DNA from 3 places in the Alloalcanivorax venustensis genome. Region 3 is predicted to be linked to each of the others. Evidence: predicted binding sites of a transcription regulator. Region 3 holds the regulator's gene; each other region holds the start of a gene.
What was found. The regulator PhoB, encoded in region 3, activates phosphate uptake and scavenging genes when phosphate is short. The targets are predictions, from matches to a motif close to TGTCATANNNNTGTCANA.
Positions count from the first base shown of each region.

Region 1: ACMG4O_RS01140 (choice-of-anchor I family protein) is a predicted target of PhoB. The motif match lies at 2,239-2,256, and genes of this name have one in related genera.
Region 2: ACMG4O_RS11650 (prolipoprotein diacylglyceryl transferase family protein) is a predicted target of PhoB. The motif match lies at 3,233-3,250, and genes of this name have one in related genera.

Region 1 is NZ_CP179934.1:233,815-239,104, forward strand. It holds gene ACMG4O_RS01130 (DUF2118 domain-containing protein) at 1-1,320, opposite strand, end outside; gene ACMG4O_RS01135 (TetR/AcrR family transcriptional regulator) at 1,482-2,114, shown strand; gene ACMG4O_RS01140 (choice-of-anchor I family protein) at 2,311-4,188, shown strand; gene ACMG4O_RS01145 (MarR family winged helix-turn-helix transcriptional regulator) at 4,497-4,937, shown strand; gene ACMG4O_RS01150 (HD domain-containing protein) at 4,957-5,290, opposite strand, start outside.
Region 2 is NZ_CP179934.1:2,481,534-2,486,823, reverse strand. It holds gene ACMG4O_RS11665 (carboxylesterase/lipase family protein) at 1-382, shown strand, start outside; gene ACMG4O_RS11660 (BolA family protein) at 417-749, shown strand; gene ACMG4O_RS11655 (rhodanese-related sulfurtransferase) at 746-1,711, shown strand; gene ACMG4O_RS11650 (prolipoprotein diacylglyceryl transferase family protein) at 2,047-3,165, opposite strand; gene ACMG4O_RS11645 (GMC family oxidoreductase N-terminal domain-containing protein) at 3,346-4,914, shown strand; gene ACMG4O_RS11640 (hypothetical protein) at 4,942-5,290, shown strand, end outside.
Region 3 is NZ_CP179934.1:726,897-732,186, reverse strand. It holds gene ACMG4O_RS03495 (hypothetical protein) at 1-15, opposite strand, end outside; gene ACMG4O_RS03490 (NAD(P)/FAD-dependent oxidoreductase) at 12-1,166, opposite strand; gene rd (rubredoxin) at 1,181-1,345, opposite strand; gene ACMG4O_RS03480 (chorismate--pyruvate lyase family protein) at 1,552-2,079, shown strand; gene ubiA (4-hydroxybenzoate octaprenyltransferase) at 2,088-2,978, shown strand; gene phoB (phosphate regulon transcriptional regulator PhoB) at 3,092-3,796, shown strand; gene phoR (phosphate regulon sensor histidine kinase PhoR) at 3,842-5,173, shown strand; gene ACMG4O_RS03460 (SlyX family protein) at 5,189-5,290, opposite strand, start outside.

The DNA.
Region 1 (5,290 bases), 490 kb from region 3:
CGCCGTCACCTCGTCGCGGCGCAGCAGGTTCTGCAGAAAGCCGATGTTGGTATCCACGCCCTCGATGCGGAACTGGCACAGCGCCCGGTAGCCGCGCCGCACGGTGGTGGCGTAGTCACCGCGGCCATGCACGATCAGCTTGGCGAGCAGGGAGTCGTAGTGGGGGCTGGTGCGGTAGCCCCGGTAGCCGAAGGTGTCCACGCGCAGGCCCGGCCCGGTGGGCGGCTCGAAGGTGGCCAGGGTGCCGCCGGCGGGCCGTGCCTCGCCGCTGGCTTCCATGGTCTCCATATTGACGCGCAGCTGCATGGCGAAGCCCAGCGGCTGCGGCGGGCGGGTCAGGCCCAGGTCCGCCAGGGAGGCGCCGCCGGCCACTCTCAGTTGCGCCTGCACCAGGTCCACGCCGGTGATCTCTTCGGTGACGGTGTGCTCCACCTGCAACCGGGGGTTGGCTTCGATAAAGGCGAAGCTGCTTTCGTCCGCGTCCACCAGAAACTCGAAGGTGCCCAGGCTGCGGTAGCCGACTTTCGCCGCCAACCGCAACGCCGCGTCGAGCAGCTGTTGGCGGGTATCCTCGGAGAGCGTCGGGCTGGGCGCCACCTCCACCAGTTTCTGGTTACGCCGCTGCAGGCTGCACTCGCGCTCCCACAGGTGGACCGGCGTTTCGCCGCCATCGCCCAGCACCTGCACTTCGATGTGCCGGGCCCGCTCGATAAAGCGTTCCACATAGACGGCGTCGTTGCCGAAGGCGGCGCCGGCTTCCGCCTGGCAGCGCTTGAACGCCTCGGCCAGATCGTCGCCGGGGCGCACGATGCGCATGCCGCGCCCGCCGCCGCCGGCGATCGCCTTGACGATCACGGTGGCGCCGTCACCGAGACCGTCGCGGAACGCCCGGGCCTGCTCCAGGGTGGTGTCGGCGCCGGTGCCGGGGACCACCGGCACCTGGCACTCCTCCGCCAGCACCCGGGCGCGGGCCTTGTCGCCGAGCAGGGCCAGGGTGTCCGCGTCCGGGCCGACGAAGATCAGGCCGGCGTCCACGCAGGCGGCGGCGAAATCGCGGCTCTCGCTGAGAAAGCCGTAACCCGGATGCACCGCGTCGCAGCCCTGCTCCAGCGCCACCTTTACCAGCTGCCCGCCGTCCAGATAGGCGGCCACGCCCTGCCCGGACAACGCCACCGCCCGGTCCGCCACCCGGGTGTGCAGGGCCCGTTCGTCGTCGGCGGGGTAGATCGCCACGGTGGCGATGTCCAGGTCCGCGGCGGCGCGGGCGATGCGTACGGCGACTTCGCCGCGGTTGGCAATCAGCAGCTTTTTAATGGTCATGAAGCGGGGTCCGTCTTGTTCTGGGGCGGGTACGACACGCCGAGGCGCCGTCCGGGTCAGGGGCAACATAGCCAGATACTGACTTACACGTCAATTAGCATTGACAGTGGTTTTATTTACTTCCAGATTAATTGCCACACGCACAGGAGAGGAGCCGGCGCTTGGCCAGACCGAACAAAAAATCGCAACTGGGCCAGCCGCCGATGAAGACGCGGATCAAACAGGCGGCCCGCGATTTGTTTATTCAGCGCGGCCTGGCCGACGTCAGCTACGGCGACATCGCCGAGGTGGTGAACACCACGCGGGCCAATCTGCATTACCACTTCGGCAACAAGAACGCGCTGATCGAGGCGGTGTTTCAGGAGATCTTCGACAGCCTGGAAGAGCAGTTCCAGGAAGTGTGGGCCAAGCCCGGCCTGACCCTGGATCAGCGCATCGGGCTCACCGCCGAGGACTGCCAACGCCGCTTCTATGAGTTCAACAAAGACGCCAAGGGCCGCAACCCCTGGAGCCTGTCGGCGCGGGCCCGGTTCGAAAAGCATCTGCTGTCGCCGCGCATTCAGGCGGGTATTTCCGAAATGTCCCGCCACTTCGAGGACTACGTGGCCCATGCGGTGACGCTGGCGATCGGCGCCGGCGAGCTGCGTCCGGACACGCCGGTGCGCCAGGTGGTGATGCTGATCACCCCGCTTTGGTATTTCGGCTCCCTGCTCACGCAGCACAGCGGCCTGAACAAACTGCTGGACCATTACAAGGCGGTCGCCGACACCATCGCCGCCGCTTACGGAGCCTAGGGCAAGGCATCTCTAACGGCAGCACCACCAAGGTCTCTGGCATCCCGCCGGCCGGCAAAGCCGGCCTTTCGCTTGCAAGGCAAGCTCCCACAAACCACCCAACCTCAAGGAACCTTCAAAAGTTCGTCATTGCCTTGTCATACGTTTTCGGCCCACTGCCAGGGTACCGATAAACGAATAATGACGAGGTAACTCCATGAAACTCTGGCTTGCTTTGGGGGCCGGCGCCCTTGCCGCCGCCCTGCTCGCCGGTTGCGGCGGTGACGACAGCAACGACAACCTGCCCTCCTCCGAACCGCCCGCCGTCACCGGCGTAAAACTGAACTTCATGGGCCGCTACAGCACCGGCCAATTCGATGAGAGCGCGGCGGAAATCCCCGCCTACGACGCCGGCACTCAGCGTCTGTTCGTGGTCAACGCCCAGAAAGGCGCGCTCGACGTGCTGGGCATGAACGACCCGGCCAACCCGGCGCTGGTGGATACCCTGACCACCTCGGACATCGCCGCCAACACCGAAGTAAACAGCGTGGCGGTACGTGATGGTCTGGTTGCGGTCGCGGTGCAGGCGCCGGTCAAGACCGACGCCGGCTTCCTGGCCCTGTACGACGCCGAAACCTTGGAGTTGATCAGCTTTGTCGAGGTCGGCGCGCTGCCGGACATGGTGGCGTTCACCGCCGACGGTCAGTACGTGCTCACCGCCAACGAAGGCGAGCCCAGCGACGACTACAGCGTGGATCCGGAAGGCTCGGTGAGCGTGGTGGACATCAGCGACCCGCAGAACCCGGTGGCCGCCACCGCGGATTTCACCGCCTTCAACGGCCAGGAAGACGAACTGCGCGACCAGGGTGTGCGGATCTTCGGCCCCGGCGCCAACACCGCCCAGGATCTGGAGCCCGAGTACATCGCGCTGGACGCCGACGGCGCCACCGCCTGGGTGGTGCTGCAGGAGAACAACGCCCTGGCCAAAGTGGACATCGCCAGCGCCACCGTGACCGACATCCTGCCGCTGGGTGAGAAAGACATCAGCCAGGACGGCAACGCCATCGACGCCAGTGACGATGATGGCGTAATCAACATCCGCACCTTCGACGGTGTGGTCGGTCTTTACATGCCGGACGCCATTCACGCCTACAGCGCCAGCGGCGACACCTATCTGGTTACCGCCAACGAGGGCGACGCGCGCGCCTGGGGTGAAGACACCGCCGAGTACTTCGGCACCGAAGGCGCCGGCTGCGCCGGCGACCCGAGCCTCGGCTTCGTGGAAGAATTCCGCGTCAAGCACCTGGTGCACGCGGACGGCTTCGACCGCCGCTGCGGTGATGACCTGCCGCCCCAGCTGCGCGCCCTGGGCGCCGGCGGCCTGCTCAACCCCACCACCTTCGGCTACTGCGGTGCGGTGGACGGCGATCCGGGCGACTGCCGCGAGGACGACGTGCTGGGCCGTCTGAACATCACCTGGACGGAAGGCTACCGCACCGACAGCAACGGCGACCCGGTGATGTTCACCGCCGCCGGCGTGGAAGACCCGGCCGGTGATCGCATCATGTACGACACCCTGTACGCCTACGGCGGCCGCTCGTTCTCAATCTGGGATGCCGAGGGTGCCCTGGTGTGGGATTCCGGCGACGACATCGAACAGTTCATCGCCAGCGATGACTGCATGGCCGGCGCGCAGCGCAACATTCCTTGCGCCGAGTACTTCAACAGCGGCCACGACGAAGGCAGCGACTTCGACAGCCGCAGCGACGCCAAGGGCCCGGAGCCGGAAGGCCTGACCATCGGCACCCTGGGCGGCAAGACCTTCCTGTTCCTGGGCCTGGAGCGCATGGGCGGCATTCTGGTCTATGACATCACCGACCCGACCGCGCCGGTGATGCAGGACTACCTGAACACTCGCGAGGACTGGGTCACCGAGGACACCGAATCGGTGCTGGCCAGCGCCGGCGACCTGGGCCCGGAAGGCCTGGTGTTCATCCCCGCCTCCGACTCCCCCAACGACAAAGCGCTGCTGGTGGTGGGCTACGAAGTGAGCGGCACCACCGCGGTCTACGAAGTGGAAGCGCTGCGCGACTGACGCTCCTCGCCGGTCCGCCTCCGAACGCCCGACGTGCCACGCACGCCGGGCGTTTTTCGTTGGCGGTGCGCGCGCCGTCCGCCAGGGTCAGGTTGCGTGTAAAGACGCCTTCACGCCCCGGCCGATATCCAGGCGTTAGCCTTGCGCTTCTCTACACGGCACGGCCCTGCTCTGCGGTCGACGGCTATACGGGTTACACTTTGCTGGCCCGACGACGGCGCCCCTGGGGAAAACGCTTGCAAGGCGCGCCGATCAGGGTCAACTTTTGTGACCTATACACCCGAAATCGAGACTGGTGGTGAACCAATATGGTTGAAGACGCTTCGCTGGACCGGCTGAACCAGTGCCTGGAAACCCTGCATTTCGCCTTCCGGGGCCTGGTGGCCGAACCCGACAGCATATTGAAAAGCCAGGGATTGTCCCGTATTCACCACCGATTGCTGTTTTTTATCGGCCGCAACCCGGGGCTCAGCGTCAACGAGCTGGTGGAGAGCATGCGGCTGACCAAACAGGCCATTCATAAGCCGCTGAAATCCCTGGTCGAGAAAGACATGGTCGCGGTGACCCGGGACGCCTCGGACAAGAGGGTGAAACGGCTGGCGCTGACCTCCCAGGGCGTGGCACTGGAATCGCGCCTTACCGGCATCCAGCGGGAGCTGCTCACCCACGCCTTCGATGAGGTGGGCGAAGAAGGCGCCGAGGCCTGGTTCCGGGTAATGGAGACCATGGCCCGACGCCTCGGCGTCTGACGCCGACGGAGTCACCGAATCAGGCGGTCTGGCGCTGTTCCTGCTGGTCCGCGTCGAGTTTGTTCTTGTACAGCGAGCGCTTGGGCTTGGCCATCACCCGGCGCAGCATCGGCTCGAAGAACGACAGCGGCAGGGTCTCCTGCTCCGGGTCGAAAGCGGCGGCATCGTACTTGGCGCAGAACTCCACGGTGCGGTCGAAACACGGGTGGTCACGGTATTTCTCGCGCAGCTCCGGGTCCAGGCCCAGGTGCTCGAAGAAGTAGTAGCCCTGGAAGATGGCGTGGTGTTTCACCATCCAGTGGTTTTCCTCGCTGACGAACGGCTCCAGCAGGGCGGCGCCCACGTCGGCGTGA
Region 2 (5,290 bases), 1.7 Mb from region 3:
GCTGCTCGATGCCCAGGCCGCCCACCGGGACGACACCCGCGGCTTCCAGTTCACCTGGACCAGCCAGCAGTTCGGCGTGCCCATGGGCGCCTGCCACGTGATCGACGTGCCGTTCGTGTTCGGCGTCACCGACACCCCGGCGGGCATGTTCTTCACCGGCGGCGGCGAGCCGGCCCGCGCTCTGGCGGCCGAGGTGCAGAAAGTCTGGGGGGATTTCGCCCACGGTCGGGCGGTGCAGGGCCCGGCCTGGAAGGACACCCGCCGGGTGCGCCAGTTCGGTCCCGGCGACGCGGAAGCCGCCTTGCTGGACGCGGACGGCGAAGCCCTGTGGGCCGACATCATTCCCGTGCCGGGGACTGCAAAACCGGGCCAGGGCGCGTAAAATAGCGGCCCTGTCACCCCTCAGGAGTACCCCGATGTCCGTGGCCGAGGCCATTGAAAGCAAAGTGCGCGACGCCCTGCCGGTCGCGCACCTGGAACTGGAAAACGAAAGCCACCGGCACAATGTGCCGGCCAACTCGGAAACCCACTTCAAGCTGGTGCTGGTGTCCGACGCCTTCCAGGGCCAGATGCCGGTGCGGCGCCACCAGGCCGTCTACCAGGCGCTGGCCGAGGAGATGAAAGGGCCGGTGCACGCGCTCGCCCTGCATCTTTTCACGCCGGAGGAATGGCGTGCCCAGGGCGGTGACGTGGCCGACTCCCCGGACTGCCGGGGCGGCGACGGCCAGGCCAAGGAGAAGGCGCGATGAGTCCCGCCCCGCACCACGGCGAGGGGCCCATCGTGGTGGCGGCCTTGTACCGCTTTACCCGCCTCGACGACTACCAGAGCCTGCGTGAGCCGCTGCTGGCGGCCATGCTTGAGCGTGACGTGCGCGGCACCCTGTTGCTGGCCCACGAAGGCATCAACGGCACCATCTCCGGCGCACGCGACGATGTCGACGCGATCGTCGGCTGGCTGCGCGCGGACCCCCGTTTCCAGGACATGGAATACAAGGAGTCCTTCGCCGCCGAGCACCCCTTCCTGCGCACCAAAGTGAAACTCAAGAAAGAGATCGTCACCATGGGCGTGGAGGACCTCGACCCCAACGCCAACCGCGGCACCTACCTGGAAGCCGAGGAGTGGAACCGGGTGATCGCCGACCCGGAAACCCTGGTGATCGATACCCGCAACGACTACGAGTACGAAGTGGGCACCTTCCAGGGCGCGGTCAATCCCAACACCAAGGCGTTCCGCGAATTCCCGGAGTACGTGAAGCAGCACCTGGACCCCGCCAGGCACAAGAAGGTGGCGATGTTCTGCACCGGCGGCATCCGCTGCGAGAAGTCCACCGCCTACCTGCGCGAGCAGGGCTTCGAGGAGGTCTACCACCTCAAGGGCGGCATTCTGAAGTACCTGGAGGAAACGCCGCCGGAGGCGTCGCTGTGGCAGGGCGAATGTTTCGTGTTCGACGAGCGCGTCACCGTGGACCAGGCACTGCGGCCGGGCGGCTATGATCAGTGTCACGCCTGCCGGCGACCGATCAGCGAGGACGACAAGGCCTCGCCGCTGTACCGGAAGGGGGTGTCCTGCCCGCGTTGTTACCACGAATCGTCGGCGGAGCAGAAAGCCCGCTTCGCCGAGCGTCAGAAGCAGATCGAGCTGGCCCGCCAGCGGGGCACCCGGCATCTGGGTGTCGATCAGCACGCTGATAGCGATCCTTCCCCGGACTGAGTCGCCCTGCTGTCTTGGCGGCTCCGTAGCCCGGTTCGGTCTCGGTGCTTGGGTCCAGGACCCGCCGTGAATCCATCCCTGGAGGCTTGTGTTCGGCTCCCTGCCTCACACAGTCCTGGACCCAAGCACCGAGACCGAACCTCCTGAATGGCGCCAGCCGCCACGGCCGCTACGAAGCAAGGTTTGTGGGAGCGGGCTTGCCCGCGAAAGGGAGCGAAGCTCCCGGCAGGATCCCAGAGAGACCTCTAACGGCAGCACAAACAAGGTCTCTGGAATCCCGCCGGGTGGCTGGCGCCACCCTTTCGCGGGCTGGGCCCGCTCCCACAGGTCCGTTCCTACACGCTTGATTCGGTGGCCGGGGCGGGGTCTTTGGAGGGTTCGGGGTGGCAGCCGGCCTGGCCGCGCCAGTCGGGGGCCAGGCCGAAGCGCAGTTCGCCGGTGGTGATGGTGCTGGTGCCGGAGAAGAAGAACATGCCGAGGGTGATCAGCTGCAGGCTGAGGATCACGCCCGGGCGCCACAGCGCGTCCAGGCCGGCGCCGAGGGAGGGCGCGGCCGCCGTGGTGGCCGGCAGCAGCAGGCTGATCAATACGCCGTAGCCGGCGGCCAGCAGCGCCATGGTCTGGTAGGCGGAGAAGCGGCGGCTGCCGCCGCGGTAGTCGGCGCGCAGGAATTCCGAGTAGACCCGCCACAGCTGGCTGCCCACCAGGGCCAGGGCGAACGCGGCCGCGTAGAGGCCGTGGAAGAACAGGCTGGTGCAGAGCAGCGCCAGGGCGGTGTGCAGCACGCAGGTGACGGCCTGGATCGGCACCACGCGGACCGCTTCCATGTCGCCGGCGAAGGCGATCTTTTTGGTTTTGCCGAGGAACACGTGGTTCAGCCGGCCGAAGCAGCGCTTGGCCCAGCGTGGCGCCACGTGCACCGGCTTGCCGTAGCAACAGCCGAAGCTAATGCAGGCCAGGCGGCCGACGCCTTCGCCGAGCACATAGGCGATCGCCATGGCGGCGAGCAGCGGCATGATCGGCAGGGCGGTCTGCCAGGTGGCGCGGGCGATGGCGTCCGCGCCCCATAGAAGCAGGGGCGCCAGCAGGATACCGATGAAGCTGGCGCCGCCGACGGTGAAGCCGTGGCGGTTCTTCTCCACCACGCTGGCGATGATCTTGGCCGCCGGCAGGCAGATGGCGAGCACCCCGGCGGTGAGCCCCAGGGCGATGGCCAGCGGCACCCGCGAGGCGCCGGTGAGCACGATGAAGGTGGCCACCCCCAGGCCGCCGGCGAGGCCGGTGAACAGGCCGTAGAAGGTGAGGTTGAGGCCGCGCCAGGAGCCGTCGCTGTTTTTCGCCAGGGGCAGGGAAGCGACGAATTGCCAGCGTTCGCGGGGCAGCTCCCGGAACAGCACCCGGTAGACGACGGCGAACACCACGGCCAGGGCCAGTATCAACAGATCCGCGTGCATGGTTTTCTCCCGTGAACGTTGTCCCTTGATCGGTACCGGCAGGCTAGGTCGGCGTTGCGGACGCGCCGGTGACAGGGGGGTGACGGTTCGGTGACCGCCGCCGCGTGGACAAGGCGCGGTGACCGAATTATGGTGCATAAAAAAGCACTGGTGCCCGCACGGGCACACGGGGGATAAACCATGGAAAGGGTAAGCACGCTGATTATCGGCAGCGGCTTCGGCGGTGCCGTGATGGCCTGCCGGCTGGCGGAAAAAGGGGACAAGGTGGTGGTGCTGGAACGCGGACGGCGCTGGCTGCCGGAGGACTACCCCAGCGTCAGCCAGCGCGACTGGTTGTGGGACGAAGATCAGCCGGAGCAGCAGAACGGCTGGCTGGATTTCCGCTATTTCGGCGACATGAGCGTGGCGCTGGGCGCGGGGGTCGGCGGCGGCTCGCTGATCTACGCCAATGTCAGCGTGGCGCCGCCGCCGGAAGTGTTCGAGCACGGCTGGCCGGAGGCGATCCGCTTCGACACCCTGCGCGAGCATTTCCGGGTCAGCGGCGAAATGCTCAATGTGCAGACCCTGCCGGACCATCAATGGACCCCGCGTACCCGCCTGATGCACGAAGCCGCCGACAAGCTCGGCCAGCGGCACCGCTTTCGCGTGGTGCCCCAGGCGATCAGCTTCGATCCGGACTGGCACGACGGCCTGGACAACGCCTACAGCTATGCGCGCAGCAAGACCTGGACCAACGCCCAGGGGCGCACCCAGGGCACCTGCGTGCACTGCGGCAACTGCGACCTGGGCTGCCCGGTGCAGGCCAAGAACACCCTGGACCTTAACTATCTGGCGCGGGCCGAGCAGAAGGGCGCGGAGATCCGCCCGCTGCACCACGTGCGCTGGATCCGGCCGCTGCAGGGCGGCGGTTACGAGGTCGGCGTCAACGACCTGGACGCCCGCGCCTGGCGGCTGATCCGCGCCGACAAGGTGATCGTCGCCGCCGGCAGTGTCGGCTCCACCGAGTTGCTGCTGCGCTGCCGCGATCAGTACAAGACGCTGCCCAAGCTGAGCCGGGCGCTGGGGCGGGGCTGGACCAGCAACGGCGACTTTTTCACCCCGGCGTTTTATCCCGACCGCGATCTGGCGCCGAGCCGGGGACCGACCATTACCTCCGCCATCGATTATCTGGACGGCAGCGATGGCGGGGCGCGCTATTTCGTCGAGGACGGCGGCATTCCGGATCTGCTCGGCAACCTGCTGCGCCACGCCGGCAAACACCCCAAGCTGGCGCGCACCCGGCTGGCGGCGGCGCTGCTGGAATACCGCCGCGACAACACCCCGTTCGAGAACATGATGCCCTGGTTCGGGCAGGCCCGGGACGAGCCGGGCGGCCGCTTCTACCTGGGACGCCGCTGGTACGCGCCCTGGAAGCGCGACCGCCTGCGTCTGAGCTGGGATTGCCGCAAGGCGGAGCAGGCGGTGCAGGGGCTGGCGGACCGCCATCTGGCGCTCACCGAGGTCACCGGCGGGCGCGCCAACACGCCGGCCACCTGGCGCTGGTTCAAGAACCTGATCACGCCGCACCCGCTGGGCGGCTGCAATATGGCCGATACCGTGAAACAGGGTGTGGTCAACCACGCCGGTGAGGTGTTCAATTATCCTCAGTTGTTCGTGGTCGACGGCGCCACGGTGCCCGGCTCCCTGGGGCTGAACCCGTCGCGGACCATCGCCGCGCTGGCGGAGCACGCCGCCGCGCAATGGCGCTGAACCCTATCCGGCAGCAAGCGAGACCTTATGAGTGACGACAACCGATACCATGTACGCCTGACCGGCGAGCTGATGGGCGGCGCCGACGCCGACCGGGTGGCGGCGAACCTGGCGCGCCTGTTCAAGATGCCGGAAGAGAAGGCCGCCTTGCTGGTCAGCGGTAAACCACGGGTGGTCAAGAAGGACGCGGACGAAGCCACGGCGCGCAAATTCCAGGTGGCCCTGCGGCAGGCCGGCGCCCGCTGCGAGCTGCTGCCGGTGGACGGTGGAGCCGCGACAGCCGCGTCGCAACCCACCGCTGCCGCCCCGGCCGCCCCGCAAGCGGAGGGCTCAGAGGCCGCTGTAGCCCCGGCGGCGAGCGCCGATCAGCGCAGCG
Region 3 (5,290 bases):
CAGACGGAACTTCATGGCATCAGCGCCGGAAGCTCTTTATTGAGCTTCATTTTTTCCTTCACCGCGTCACCGGTGAGGGCGTAGCCGCGCAGGTTGCCGTCGCGGTCGCGGAACAGGGCCTTGACGGTGTTGCCCTCTTCCTCGGTGTCCCAGTCGCCTTCCAGCTCTTCGGGCACCGGGCACACCACCACCGGGCAGGCCGGCGTCTTGATGGTCACCGGCATCACGCCGTAGCTCACCGGCGTCGGCTCGCTGGCCAGGGTCTTGGCCAGCGCCCGGGCGGACGCCATCAGCGGCAGCACATAGGGCAGCACATGGCCCTGCACTTCGGCGCAGTCACCCAGGGCGTAGACGTTGTCGGCGCTGGTGCGCAGGCTCTGGTCGGTGACGATGCCCCGGTTGGTCTTCAAACCGGCGTCCTTGGCGATGCCGATGCGCGGCCGCAGGCCGATGGCGGCGAGCACCACGTCGGATTCCAGGTGGGTGCCGTCGGAGAGCTCGGTGACCAGCTTGTCCGGGTTGTCCTTGCCGTGGTGCACGGCCTTGGCCAGGGGGCCGAAGTGGAAACGCACACCCAGGTCTTCCAGGCCGCGGCCGACGGCGGCGGAAGCCGGCTCCGGCAGCAGCATGGGCAGGCAGCGGCCCATGGGCTCCACCAGGTTGACCTGGAAGCCGCCGTTGGAGAGGTCGTTGGCGAATTCGCAGCCGATCAGGCCGCCGCCGAGAATGGTGACCTCACGCTTGCCCTCCAGGGCCTGGCGGAAACGGCCGTAATCCATCAGATCGTTGACCGAGAACACCTCGCCGACGGCGTCGCCTTCCAACGGCGGCGTCCAGGTGTCGGCGCCCAGGGCCAGCACCAGGCTGCTGTAATCCAGGTGATCATCGGGCAGCAGCACGCGCTGTTTGTCGGTGTCGATGCCGGCCACGTGGACGCCGGTGCGCACCGTCACGTTGAACTGCTCGGCGACCTGCTCGGGGGTCGCCATGGCCAGCTCATCGGCGGTTTTTTCCTTGGTGAAGCCGGTGGAGAGCATGGGCTTGGAGTAATTACGCCCGTCGTCGGCGGTGAGCACCACCACCGGCGTCTCTTTATCCAGCTTGCGGAATTCCTTGACCGTGTTGAAGCCGGCCAGGCCGGAGCCGATGATCACGATTGGATTCATGGGAGTGTCCTGTTTCAGATTTCCACCATCTCGAAGTCTTCTTTGCCGACGCCGCAGTCCGGGCACACCCAGTCATCGGGAATGTCGTCCCACTTGGTGCCGGGTTCGATGCCCTCTTCAGGCAGGCCTTCTTCCTCGTCGTAAATAAAGCCGCAAACCACGCATTCCCATTTTTTCATGCTGAACCTCGTCTGGTCGGGGGAAGCCGGGCCCGGTACGCGGGCCCTTCCAGGGGCCGCTAACGTATCCACGGGCGCGTGAAAAATCAATGACAGCGGATAATGGTAGCGTTGCCCGACGGCCGACGTCTTGCCGATCCGCGCTTCATGGGCCATAGTCGCGCGCTCGAGATCCCGCGCCCCGGGCGCGAGCAAAGCGAGTCCCCATGCCCGATACCGCAATGCGCGCCGACGCCCGCTGGCGTCCCCAGGAACAGCTCAGCCTGCCGCCGCTGGTGCGCGACTGGCTGGCCGACCCCGGCTCCCTGACCGCCCGCCTGCGCCTGTACGGCGCCTTCCGGGTGGTACCCCGTGAGGACCGCATTATTCGCCCCACCCTCGCCGAGCAGCAGCTGCTGGGCCGCATCGGCCGTGGCCGCGCCCTGGTGCGGGAAGTCACCCTGCTGGTGGACGAGGAGCCGATGGTGGAGGCGCGCAGCGTGCTGCCGCTGGCCAGCCTGCGCGGACCCAACCGCGGCCTGGCGCACATGGGCAGCCGCTCGCTGGGCAGCGAGCTGTACCGGCGGCCCATGGCGCGCCGTGACCGGGTCTGGGTGCGCCACGGCGCCGCCCCCTCTGGCCAGACGCCCTGCTGGGGGCGACAATCCCGGTTCATCAAGCGCGGCCGGCCCTTGCTGGTGGCCGAGCACTTCCTGCCCGCGCTATGGCGGCGGGTCGAGGACATGGATCGCTGAGGACGCCTATGCTGGCTTTCGTGGAACACCGCTACCCCGCTCTCTGGCCCTGGATCCAGCTGATGCGCCTGGACCGGCCGATCGGCAGCATGCTGCTGATGTGGCCCACCCTGTGGGCGCTGTGGATCGCCGGCGGCGGCACGCCCAGCCTCAAACACATCGTCATTTTCGTGCTGGGGGTGTTCGTGATGCGCGCCGCCGGCTGCGTGATCAACGATTTCGCCGACCGCGACTTCGACGGTCATGTCACGCGCACCCGGGGCCGGCCGCTGGCCACCGGCGCCCTGTCCGCCCGCCAGGCGCTGATGCTGTTCGCCGCCCTGGGGCTGATCGCGCTGGGCCTGGTGCTGTGCCTCAACCGTTTCACCCTGGTGCTGTCGTTCGGCGGCCTGGGGCTGGCGGTGCTGTACCCCTTCACCAAGCGATTTACCTATCTGCCGCAGCTGTTCCTGGGCGCCGCCTTCAGCTGGGCGATTCCGATGGCGTTCGCCGCCGAGACCGAGAGCGTGCCGGAAATCGCCTGGCTGCTGTTCACCACCAACCTGCTGTGGACGGTGGCCTACGACACCGAATACGCCATGTGCGACCGGGAAGACGACCTCAAGGTGGGCATTAAAAGCACCGCCATCCTGTTCGGTGATCTGGACAAGGTGATGGTCGGCGCGCTGCAGGTGCTGACCCTGGTGGCGCTGTGGGTGCTCGGCCAGCGGCTGGGCTTCACCTGGCCCTGGTATCTGGGCCTGGCCGGCATGGCGGCGGGCTTCGCCCATCAGCAGTGGCGCATCCGCTACCGCGAGCCCTGGCCCTGCTTCCACGCTTTTCTAAGCAACCACTGGGCCGGGGCCAGCGTGTTCGCGGGACTTTATTTTCAATACCTGCTGGCCGCGCCCGGCCCGTGATCGCGGGCGGCGGGGTCGCCGCCGCCGCGAGAAGCGTGCAAAGTTGTCATCATCATGTCATAAAAAGGCAATGTAATAGGGGCACTTAAATGGGCAACCCCTGAGAATAAGCCATGTCCCGTAATCGAATTCTGATTGTTGACGACGAACCCGCGATCCGCGAAATGGTGGCGGTGGCGCTGGAGCTGGCGGATTTCGACGTGCTGGAGGCGGACAACGCCCAGCGCGCCCACGAGTACATTGTCGACGAGCGACCGGACCTGGTGCTGCTGGACTGGATGTTGCCGTCGGTGAGCGGTATCGAGCTGGCCCGGCGCCTCAAGCGCGAGGACGCCACCGCCGAAGTGCCGATCATCATGCTTACGGCGAAGAGCGAAGAGGACAACAAGATCCAGGGCCTGGACGTGGGCGCCGACGACTACATCACCAAGCCGTTTTCCACCCGCGAGCTGATCTCGCGCATCAAGGCGGTGCTGCGCCGCACCTCGGTGGTGGCGGCGGAGAAAGCCATCGACGTGGAAGGCCTGTGCCTGGACCCGGTGAGCCACCGGATCAGCGCCAACGGCGACCCGGTGGACATGGGCCCCACGGAATACCGCCTGCTGGAGTTCTTTATGAGCCACCAGGAGCGGGCCTACTCGCGCACCCAGTTGCTGGACCAGGTGTGGGGCGCCAACGTCTACGTGGAAGACCGTACCATCGACGTGCACATCCGGCGCCTGCGCAAGGCGTTGTCGCCGCACGGGTTCGATGGTTTCATCCAGACGGTGCGCGGGACCGGTTACCGGTTCTCGGTGAAGTCCAGTCAGGCGTCATAATGATCGGGTCCGCGACGCGGACCAACGGAGCCGGAAGGGCGGTGAATGAAAGATCCGGCGGGCATGAAAGCCAGTCTCGGCAAGGAAGTGAACCGCATCGTCATCCTGGTGGCGGTGTCCGTGGCGGTTTGTCTGGCCCTGCGCAGCATCTGGCCGCTGGTGGCGGGCCTGTCGCTGTATATCATCTGGAGCACCCGGCAGCTGTTCGCCCTGTACGCCTGGCTGGTGCGCGAGGAGCACACCGAACCGCCGGACAGCGTCGGCCTCTGGGGTGAGTTCTACACCCGCCTGGAGCACCTTTTCCAGAAGGAACGGCGCGCCCAGGACAACCTGCAGAGCATCATCGTGCGCGCCCAGCAGTCGGTGAACGCCCTGGAGGACGTGGTGGTGCTGATCGACCAGCACGGCTACCTGGAATACTGGAACCACGCCGCCGGCCGGCATCTCGGCTTCCGCGCCGACAAGGACCTGGGCCAGCCGCTCACCAACCTGATCCGCCACCCGCGTTTCACCGACTACCTGACCCAGGGCGATTTCCGCGAACCGCTGGAGATACCCTCGCCGGTGGACGACAACCGCATCCTGCAATTGCGCATCACCGAGTTCGGCGTCGGCGATCAGCTGATTCTGGCCCGGGACGTGACCCGCATTCACCACCTGGAACAGATGCGCAAGGACTTCGTGGCCAACGTCAGCCATGAGCTGAAAACGCCGCTCACGGTGCTCAAGGGCTACCTGGAAACGCTGCTCGACACGGTGCCCGAGGAGCAGACCCGGCTGCGCCGGGCGCTGACGCAAATGGACGCCCAGAGCCAGCGCATGGAGGCGCTGGTGCAGGACCTGTTGCTGCTGTCGCGCCTTGAGAACACCGAGGCGGACAACCTGCAACAGGCGGTGGCGGTGCACGGCATGCTGCAGCGCATGCGCGAAAGCGCCCTGGCGCTGGCGCCGGAGAAGCAGCAGACCATCGAGCTGGACGTGCCGGAAAGCGCCCGCCTGATCGCCAACCCGGCGGAACTGGAAAGCGCCTTCGGCAACCTGATCGTCAACGCGGTGAAATACACCCCCGCCCACGGCGTGATCCGCATTCACTGGTGGCAGGACGCCGACGGCGCCCACCTTTCGGTGCGCGACAACGGCATCGGCATCGACCCGGCGCACATCCCCCGCCTCACCGAGCGTTTTTACCGGCCGGACAACAGCCGCGTCACCCAGACCGGCGGCACCGGCCTGGGGCTGGCCATCGTCAAGCATGTGATGATCCGCCATAACGGCAAGCTGGAGATCAAAAGCGAGCTCGGCAGCGGCAGCAACTTCACCTGCCATTTCCCCGCCAGCCGGCTGGTCAGCAAGCCCACCGCCCTGGCCAGCGGCTGACCGTCCGCCGGCGTTTTAATAGTGCGGCGGCGGGGCGTCCTCGATGCGCAGGGCGGCGAGCTCCTCGCTCTGCTCCACCACCCGGTCCACCAGTTTGCGGTAGGCGGCTTCCAGCTC